DNA from 2 places in the Pseudoalteromonas sp. SCSIO 43210 genome. Region 2 is predicted to be linked to the other one. Evidence: predicted binding sites of a transcription regulator. Region 2 holds the regulator's gene; the other holds the start of a gene.

Region 1 (4,433 bases), 1.3 Mb from region 2:
AATATGTGTGTATGAGCGGCTGTGAATTGTTTCACTAAATGCCCATGTTTCTATCCATGTTTCAAGTTCTGGTAGCGATACGATAGGCAGTAGGGCTACGTTTGGTGAACGCCCTTGTACACTATCAAGTAATGTTTGGTATTTTAAGTTACTTAAAAATATGTGCTTTTCGTGATCTGGTAATGCCTGAAAGTCTAAACGGTCTTTACTTACGTCCACTTCCTCAGGACGCCAAAAGAAAGACAATTGTTTTTCGATTAGCTTTTCAAAGATAGGGTACTTTTGTTGGTCGTAACGAGATACGTTAACTGTTTGGCCAAAAAACATTGGCTCTTGCATTTGGTTATTATGGTTTCGGCTAAAAGTAGTATAAGACATGTTTATCACTCAAAAAAACTATCAGAAAAAGCGGGCTAAATGCCCGCTTAAAATAAAAATTAGTAACTATATTTTACACGCGCCGCCTTCACAATCATCATCTTCCACTTCTGGAGTGTCTTCTTGTGAATCTGATGCGCCATCACGGGTGTTGTGATAGTACAACGTTTTAACGCCCAGTTTGTATGCGCTCAGTAAGTCTTTTAATAAGACTTGCATAGGTACTTTACCGCCTTCGAACTTGTTTGGATCATAATTTGTGTTTGCTGAGATTGTTTGGTCAACAAATTTTTGCATTATGCCTACAAGCTGTAAGTAACCATCGTTTGATGGGATATCCCATAATAACTCATAGTTATTTTTTAAGCGTTCATACTCAGGAACTACTTGTTTTAAAATACCATCTTTGCTTGCTTTAACACTAATATGACCACGTGGAGGCTCAATACCGTTTGTAGCGTTAGAGATTTGCGACGATGTTTCTGATGGCATTAACGCACTTAATGTTGAGTTACGCATGCCGTGCTCTTTAATGTTTGCACGTAATGTATCCCAATCAAGATGAAGTGGTTCATCACAAATCTTATCTAAATCACGTTTGTACGTATCAGTTGGCATAATGCCTTGAGAGTACGTTGTTTCGTTAAACTTAGGACATGCACCACGCTCTTTAGCAAGCTCGTTAGATGCTTTCATCAAGTAGTATTGAATCGCTTCAAATGTTTTGTGAGTCAGGGCGTTCGCGCTGCCATCTGAATAACGTTTACCGTTTTTAGCTAGGTAGTATGCGTAGTTAATTACACCTATTCCTAACGTACGGCGTCCCATAGTTGCATTTTTAGCTGCCGGTACAGGGTAGTCTTGGAAATCAAGTAAGTTATCAAGTGCACGTACAGCAAGCTCAGCTAATTCTTCAAGCTCATCAAGTGATTCTATTGCACCTAAGTTAAACGCAGAAAGTGTACAAAGGGCAATTTCGCCTTCTTCGTCATTTACGTTATTAAGTGGCTTAGTTGGCAATGCAATTTCTAAACATAAGTTAGATTGGCGAATAGGCGCAACTTTAGCAATGAACGGGCTGTGTGTATTACAGTGATCCACATTTTGTAAGTAAATACGACCAGTACTTGCACGTTCTTGGGCAAACATAGAGAAAAGCTCAATGGCTTTGATACGCTTTTTACGGATAGACTCGTCTTGTTCGTATTTGACGTAAAGCGCATCAAATTCTGCTTGGTCTTCAAAAAATGCATCATAAAGGCCAGGCACATCTGATGGGCTAAATAACGTAATGTAATCGTCTTTAATTAAACGAGAATACATTAATTTATTAAATTGTACGCCGTAATCTAGGTGACGAACACGGTTGTCCTCTACACCACGATTATTTTTAAGTACCAGTAGGTTTTCTACTTCTAGGTGCCAAAGCGGGTAGAACAATGTTGCAGCGCCGCCACGTACACCACCTTGCGAACAACTTTTAACCGCTGTTTGAAAGTGCTTATAAAAAGGAATACAACCAGTGTGATACGCTTCGCCATTACGAATATGGCTACCTAGCGCACGAATTCGACCTGCGTTAATACCAATACCCGCACGTTGTGAAACGTACTTAACAATAGCTGATGATGTTGCATTGATTGAATCGAGGCTGTCGCCACATTCAATTAATACACATGAGCTAAATTGACGAGTAGGGGTACGAACACCTGCCATTATTGGTGTAGGCAATGAAATCTTAAATAACGATACCGCATCATAAAAACGTTTAATGTAATTAGTACGCGTTTCACGTGGGTAGTCAGCAAATAAACTTGCCGCTACTAAAATATATAAAAACTGTGCGCTTTCGTAAATTTCACCTGTTACACGGTTTTGAACGAGGTACTTACCTTCAAGCTGTTTTACAGCAGCGTAGCTGAAGTTAAGATCGCGAGAATGATCAAGGTACGCATCAAGCTCATCTAACTCTTGCTCTGTATAATCTACTAATAAGTGAGCATCATAGCGTTTGTCTTCAACCATTTTAGTTACATGATCAAATAAACGTGGTGGCTCAAATTGGCCATAGGCTTTTTTACGTAGGTGGAATACAGCTAAACGCGCTGATAAATACTGGTAATCTGGCGATTCTTTTGAAATCTGATCTGCAGCTGCTTTAATAATGGTTTCGTGAATATCTTTGGTACGAATACCATCGTAAAATTGAATGTGTGATTTTAATTCAACTTGCGAAACCGAAACGTTATTTAAACCTTCGGCGGCCCATTCAATAACGCGATGGATCTTATCAAGATCAAGCGGCTCTTTACGCCCGTCACGTTTGCTTACAGATAACTGTTGGTTCATAGCTTTGCCTGTATTCCTTGGGGATTATGTATTTTGACCAATGTTTACACCTCAAATTAGCAAGGTGTAGTGCTCATTTATTATAGGTTTCACCAAATTAGTGAATTTAATTGAATAACATTTGGCCACAATATCTGGTGTTGTTCAATTTAGAGATCACAAGATAGTGTGGTCTGCATTGTTTTGCAAGGGACATAATTGCCCCTGTTTGTGGATAACTTTGGGATAACGCATTTGTGTTAGTAGACACTCACCTTCGAACAATCATTTAAGTTGAAATATGCAAAAATCAACTAATGATCTGCTAAATTTACGCATTTAAAAAATAAATTTTGACTGCTTTTTTTATCAGCAAGCTTTGCCTAAAAACTAACACAATCACAATATATAGTGTTTATTAATTAACATAGCACTATATATGGTTAAAACCATCAATTGGACTTAGCCAGTTTAAATTGGCTTTCCAGCTTAATGCCTCATCTTCACTGGGAATGTAACCCCAAAGTGCAGTCGCGGTATGCATACCTGCTGCTTTGCCTGCTTGTATGTCACGCTGTGCATCACCAATGTATAAACAACGCTTTGGCTGTACTTGCATAAGCTTTGCACAATGTAGCAGTGGTAAAGGTGATGGCTTAGCCTCTGCTAAAGTGTCACCACTTATTACTACACTGGCATTTTTTAAAGCAGGAATAGCTGCAACTAAAGGATCGGTTAAAAACCCTGGTTTGTTAGTCATGATCCCCCATTTGATCTTTTTATGATCTAGGGCGATAAGTAACGATTCAACTCCGCTGAAGCAGCGTGTGTGATTTGCTATGTTTGCAGCGTACTCGTCAACTAATTGCTTTATAAGCTCGCTTTGGGGTTGTTTGTCCCATAACGCTTTAAAACCAGCCTCTAATAATGCGCCAGCGCCGTTAGATGCAGCAGGACGGTATATATCACTACTAACAGGCTCTATTTTATTGCTAATAAGCACCGCGTTTAAAGCGGCACCTAAATCATCCGCAGTGTCGAGTAGGGTGCCGTCTAAATCAAATAAAAATGCATCGTACTCAATAAGGGGGTGGGGGGCTTGAGAGTTAGCCATTAAGCTAACTTCTCAAAATAAAGTATGTAATTTACGCTAACGTCGTTATTAAGCGTATATTGCTTTGATAGTGGGTTATAAGAAAGGCCTGTACTTGCACGAACTTTTAAACCCGCTTGCTCTGCCCATGCAATGAGCTGTGCAGGTTTTATAAACTTTTTATGGTCGTGTGTACCTTCAGGCACCATTTTTAAAAGCTTTTCAGCACCAACAATAGCGTATAAGTATGCTTTAGGTGTTTTGTTCAGGGTTGAAAAAAACACGTCTGCGCCTGGTTTGGCTAGTGCGGCTACGGCATGAATGATAGATGCCGGGTCGGGAACGTGCTCAAGCATTTCCATACAGGTTATTACATCAAAGCGCTCTGGATTTTGTGAAGCAAACTCTTCTGCAGGCACTTTTATATAATCTACATTTACGCCAGTTTCTAAACTGTGCAACTTAGCAACACTTAAAGGCTCTTGCCCCATGTCGATGCCAGTTACTTTTGCGCCCATGCGCGCCATGCTTTGGCTTAAAATACCGCCACCACAGCCAACGTCGAGTGTTTCTTTATCGAATAAGCCTTGCGTTTTGTTTGCTATAAAGTCTAAACGTAACGGGTTAATTTCGT
Region 2 (4,433 bases):
TAGGCGATAACGCAGCATAAATGCCAAACATGCGCTGCCCTTTGGGCTGACGAATCCCCAAAACGTGACAGGCACAGCAATTTATGATCTTATGTAAATCACCACAACCCACATAAGTCACAACTGCTATGCCTGACACATCAGTTTGCCATAAGTACTTTAAACATGCATTAGCGCCATTCAATAATGCCAGAGTAAAAACATTACTAAGCTGCAGTAATGCATTAATTTCGGGCAATAAACTTACCTTAACTGAAATCGGCAGAAATTTGTCTGGCGCTGTGGATGTAAAACATAAAATAAAACGCGTTGATCGCTTCTTAAAAAATACTCACCTCTACAATGAAAGGGTCGCTATCTATAAAGCATTAGCTCATCCTATTATCGACTCTTTACCAATGCTTGCAATTGCCGTTGACTGGAGCGGTGCCTGTGGTCACGACTATCACTTACTGCGAGCAAGCTTACTTGTGGATGGGCGCTCTATCGTGATTTATAACATGATTGTTGAGCAGAAGAATTTTGATAGCCCAGCAACCAACAGCCTGTTTTTAGATGAACTTTATGAAGTGCTTGGACGACATCCTAGTGTCTATATTGTAACAGACGGCGGCTTTCTTACGCCTTGGTATAGTAAAGTACGCGAACTTGGTTGGCATATGATAGGTCGATTAAGAGGCTCAATGAAGTGTAAACTAGCCATGCAATCACAATGGCATACATTAAAACAACTTAGGGCTGGTGCCAGCGATATACCAAAGGCGTTAGGTCAAGCAAGACTAACTCAGTCCAGCCCGACAGCATGCGATGCATTTTTACACGTATATCATGGAAAAAATAAAGGAAGAAAAGGAAAAAGCAGATTTACGAAAGATACAAAAATGTATCAAAACTTAGCGAAAGAGCCATGGTTACTCGCGACATCAGACAATACAATGACGAGTAAGCGAGTAGTTGGTTTATATAGTAAAAGAATGCAAATAGAGCAAAATTTCCGCGATGACAAAAGTTTGAGATATGGTTTTTCGTGGCGTTTTAGTAAAAGCACCGGCATAAATAGAATAGGAATATTATGCTTGATAGCCACAATAGCGAGCACTGCGTTATGGTTTATAGGGTGTGAAGCAGAAAAAAGAAAGTGGCATATAAACTTTCAAGCAAATAGTGTTAAGAATCGCCGAGTTCTTTCATTTTTAACCTTAGCCAAGCAAGTCATAAAGCTATGTAAGAGACGTATTACACAAAGCTATATAGAAAAAAGTTTAAAAAACTTTATTTTTAATTATCAAAAAGAGGCCGCTGGATAAAGTGGGGATCCCTCAGCCCTTTGGGTTCTTTCTAGGGGCGATTAACTCTTTGTTACTCGGTTTTTACTTAACCCGTTAGGTTACAAACCTCGCGCCGCGATTAAATCGCCCCTAGATAGAACAAATTTAATCCTGAAAGGTCAACAGGCCCTATTTTTTTGCTAAGATAAAAGACCGCTATTTAGCGGTCTTTTTTGTTTTAAAACGGAAGTACCGAGCTATGCATTGTCCATTTTGTACTGCAAAAGATACTAAAGTTATTGACTCACGCCTTGTTGGCGGCGGCCATCAAGTTCGCAGGCGGCGTGAGTGCAACGACTGCCACGAGCGCTTTACTACATTTGAGGGCGCTGAACTGGTTATGCCTCGTGTTATTAAACAAGACGGCAGCCGCGAACCATTTAACGAAGATAAATTATTAAATGGCTTAAATCGCGCACTCGAAAAACGCCCAGTAAGCACAGAGCAAGTAGACGAAGTAGTGAATATAATAAAATCGCAGTTGCGTGCTACAGGCGAGCGAGAAATTTCAAGCCATTTGGTTGGTGAATGCATTATGGAAGCCCTCAAGAAGCTCGATAAAGTAGCGTATGTAAGATTTGCCTCTGTTTATCGCTCGTTTGAAGACATACGTGAATTTGGCGAAGAAATTGCCCGCTTAGGGGAGTAATACCAATTTTATTAAAAATATGATCATTCTATCGCATTAAATAGCGCACTCACTGCGTTAAAAATTATTCATATAGAACAACTATATGTCATAATTTTAGCCTTGTTATTGCGCTATTTTCTTAGCGCTATAATGGACCACTTATTTAACGCAATTGGTATAATAAATGCTTAACCAAACTACTTTTACTGAACATGACGAAATGTATATGGCACGTGCCATAGAACTTGCCAAAAAAGGCCGGTTTACTACCACGCCTAACCCTAATGTTGGCTGTGTATTAGTTAAAAATAATCAAATAATTGGTGAGGGTTTTCATCAATTAGCAGGTCAAGGTCATGCTGAAGTAAATGCACTGGCAATCGCTGGAAAAAATGCACAAGGTGCAACGGCTTATGTAACGCTTGAACCGTGTAGTCATTATGGGCGTACGCCACCGTGCGCTGAAGGCTTAAAAAAGGCGGGCGTAGTAAAAGTAATTGCCGCTATGGTTGATACAAACCCACAAGTTGCAGGTAAAGGCCTTAAAATATTGAGCGACGCCGGTATTGACGTTGCTTATGGGTTACTTGAATCACAAGCGCGGGCACTTAACGTTGGCTTTTTTAAGCGTATGGAACAAGGCTTACCTTATGTGACCTGTAAAATGGCAGCAAGTATTGATGGTAAAACAGCGCTTAAAAATGGGCAAAGTAAGTGGATCACAAGTCCTGCTGCTCGACAAGACGTACAATTATACCGAGCGAAAAGCTGCGCTATTTTAACCGGTGCCGATACCGTGTTAGTCGATGATGCTAAACTTAATGTGCGACTAAGTGAGCTGCCTTGCACACTGCCTACTGATTTGCCGCTTCGCCAGCCCGTGCGTGTTATAATTGACTCTCAAAACCGTTTAACACCTGACCTTGCTTTATTTGAAATCCAAAGTGATGTAATTATATTTACCATTAAGGTTGATAAATCATTGCAATGGCCGCATTTTGTAAAGCATATTGAAGTCAGTGAAAGTAACGGTAAAGTTGATTTACAAGCCGTTTTAGAAAAACTTGGGCAACTGCAGTTTAATAATGTTTGGCTTGAAGCTGGCGCAACACTTGCTGGTAAAATGACAGAGCTTAATTTAGTTGACGAGTTTGTTTTTTATTTAGCGCCTAAACTAATGGGCCATGATGCAAAAAGTTTAGTTAATTTTCCTGAATTGACGAGTATGCAAAACACCGTTGATTTAACATTTAATGAATGTGCGCGCATTGGTGACGACTTACGTATCACCGCGTTAAAAACTCATTAAAATCACTTAATAAAAAGAGTAGCGCTATGTTTACTGGGATAATAGAAGCCACAGGCAAAATTGCTTTATTACAAAAAAAACAAGGCGACTTAGCCATTCGTATCCAAAGTGCTGACCTTGATATGAAAGACGTAAAGCTAGGCGACAGCATTGCAACCAATGGCGTTTGCTTAACCGTAGTTGATAAACATATTGACGGTTTTAGTGCTGATTTATCTAACGAGACGATTGGTTTAACCGGTTTTGCTCACTATGCTTTAGGGCAAACGGTGAATCTTGAAAAAGCCATGCAACCTGTTTCGCGTTTAGGCGGTCATTTAGTATCTGGCCATGTTGATGGCATAGCAACGATTACAAGCATTACAGCAAACGCTCGAGCAACAGAGTATTGGCTTACAACCGAAGAAAATTTAATGAAATACATTCCTTACAAAGGTTCGGTATGTATTGATGGTATAAGCCTGACAGTAAACGCTGTAGAAGGTAATAAATTCAAATTAACAATTGTCCCACATACGAGTGAGCAAACCACAATTGCTCATTTTAAAGTAGGCACTCAAGTTAATTTAGAAGTCGATCAAATTGCACGTTATTTAGAGCGCCTTATAAAAGGTGCAGAGCAACCAACGGGCTCTGATATTTCGATGAGCTTACTCGCTAAAGCGGGTTTTATTAAATAACGAAACTGATAACTTACACGAGCAAATTTATGAATTTACACAGCGCACAAGAAATCATCGACGATATTAAAACCGGTAAAATGGTTATTTTAATGGATGATGAAGATAGAGAAAATGAAGGCGATTTAATAATAGCTGCTGAGCATATTAGCGCAGAAGCGATTAATTTCATGGCTACCCATGGCCGTGGTTTAATTTGTTTAACCATGACGCAAGAGCGTTGCGAGCAACTTGATTTACCGTTGATGGTTAAAAACAATGGTGCAGCATTTTCGACTAACTTTACAATGTCGATAGAAGCATCTAAAGGTGTTACAACCGGTATTTCAGCGGCAGATAGAGCGCGCACAGTGCAAGCTGCGATAGCTAAAGGTGCAATACCAAGTGATATTGTGCAGCCGGGGCATATTTTTCCTATTATGGCACAACCTGGTGGCGTATTAACTCGCGCAGGACACACCGAAGCTGGCTGTGATTTAGCGCGT

The links. Region 2 encodes NrdR, which represses ribonucleotide reductase genes. Its sites were predicted from a motif close to AAACACNANATNTNGTGTTT; they were not measured.
Region 1: the regulator NrdR is predicted to act here: its motif matches at 2,851-2,870, upstream of nrdA (class 1a ribonucleoside-diphosphate reductase subunit alpha).

The regions. Positions count from the first base shown of each region.
Region 1 is NZ_CP087225.1:2,744,991-2,749,423, forward strand. It holds gene nrdB (class Ia ribonucleoside-diphosphate reductase subunit beta) at 1-378, opposite strand, end outside; gene nrdA (class 1a ribonucleoside-diphosphate reductase subunit alpha) at 445-2,727, opposite strand; gene LOS73_RS11735 (HAD family hydrolase) at 3,140-3,820, opposite strand; gene ubiG (bifunctional 2-polyprenyl-6-hydroxyphenol methylase/3-demethylubiquinol 3-O-methyltransferase UbiG) at 3,820-4,433, opposite strand, start outside.
Region 2 is NZ_CP087225.1:4,085,086-4,089,518, reverse strand. It holds gene LOS73_RS17890 (IS4 family transposase) at 129-1,307, shown strand; gene nrdR (transcriptional regulator NrdR) at 1,528-1,977, shown strand; gene ribD (bifunctional diaminohydroxyphosphoribosylaminopyrimidine deaminase/5-amino-6-(5-phosphoribosylamino)uracil reductase RibD) at 2,144-3,268, shown strand; gene LOS73_RS17875 (riboflavin synthase) at 3,295-3,948, shown strand; gene ribBA (bifunctional 3,4-dihydroxy-2-butanone-4-phosphate synthase/GTP cyclohydrolase II) at 3,978-4,433, shown strand, end outside.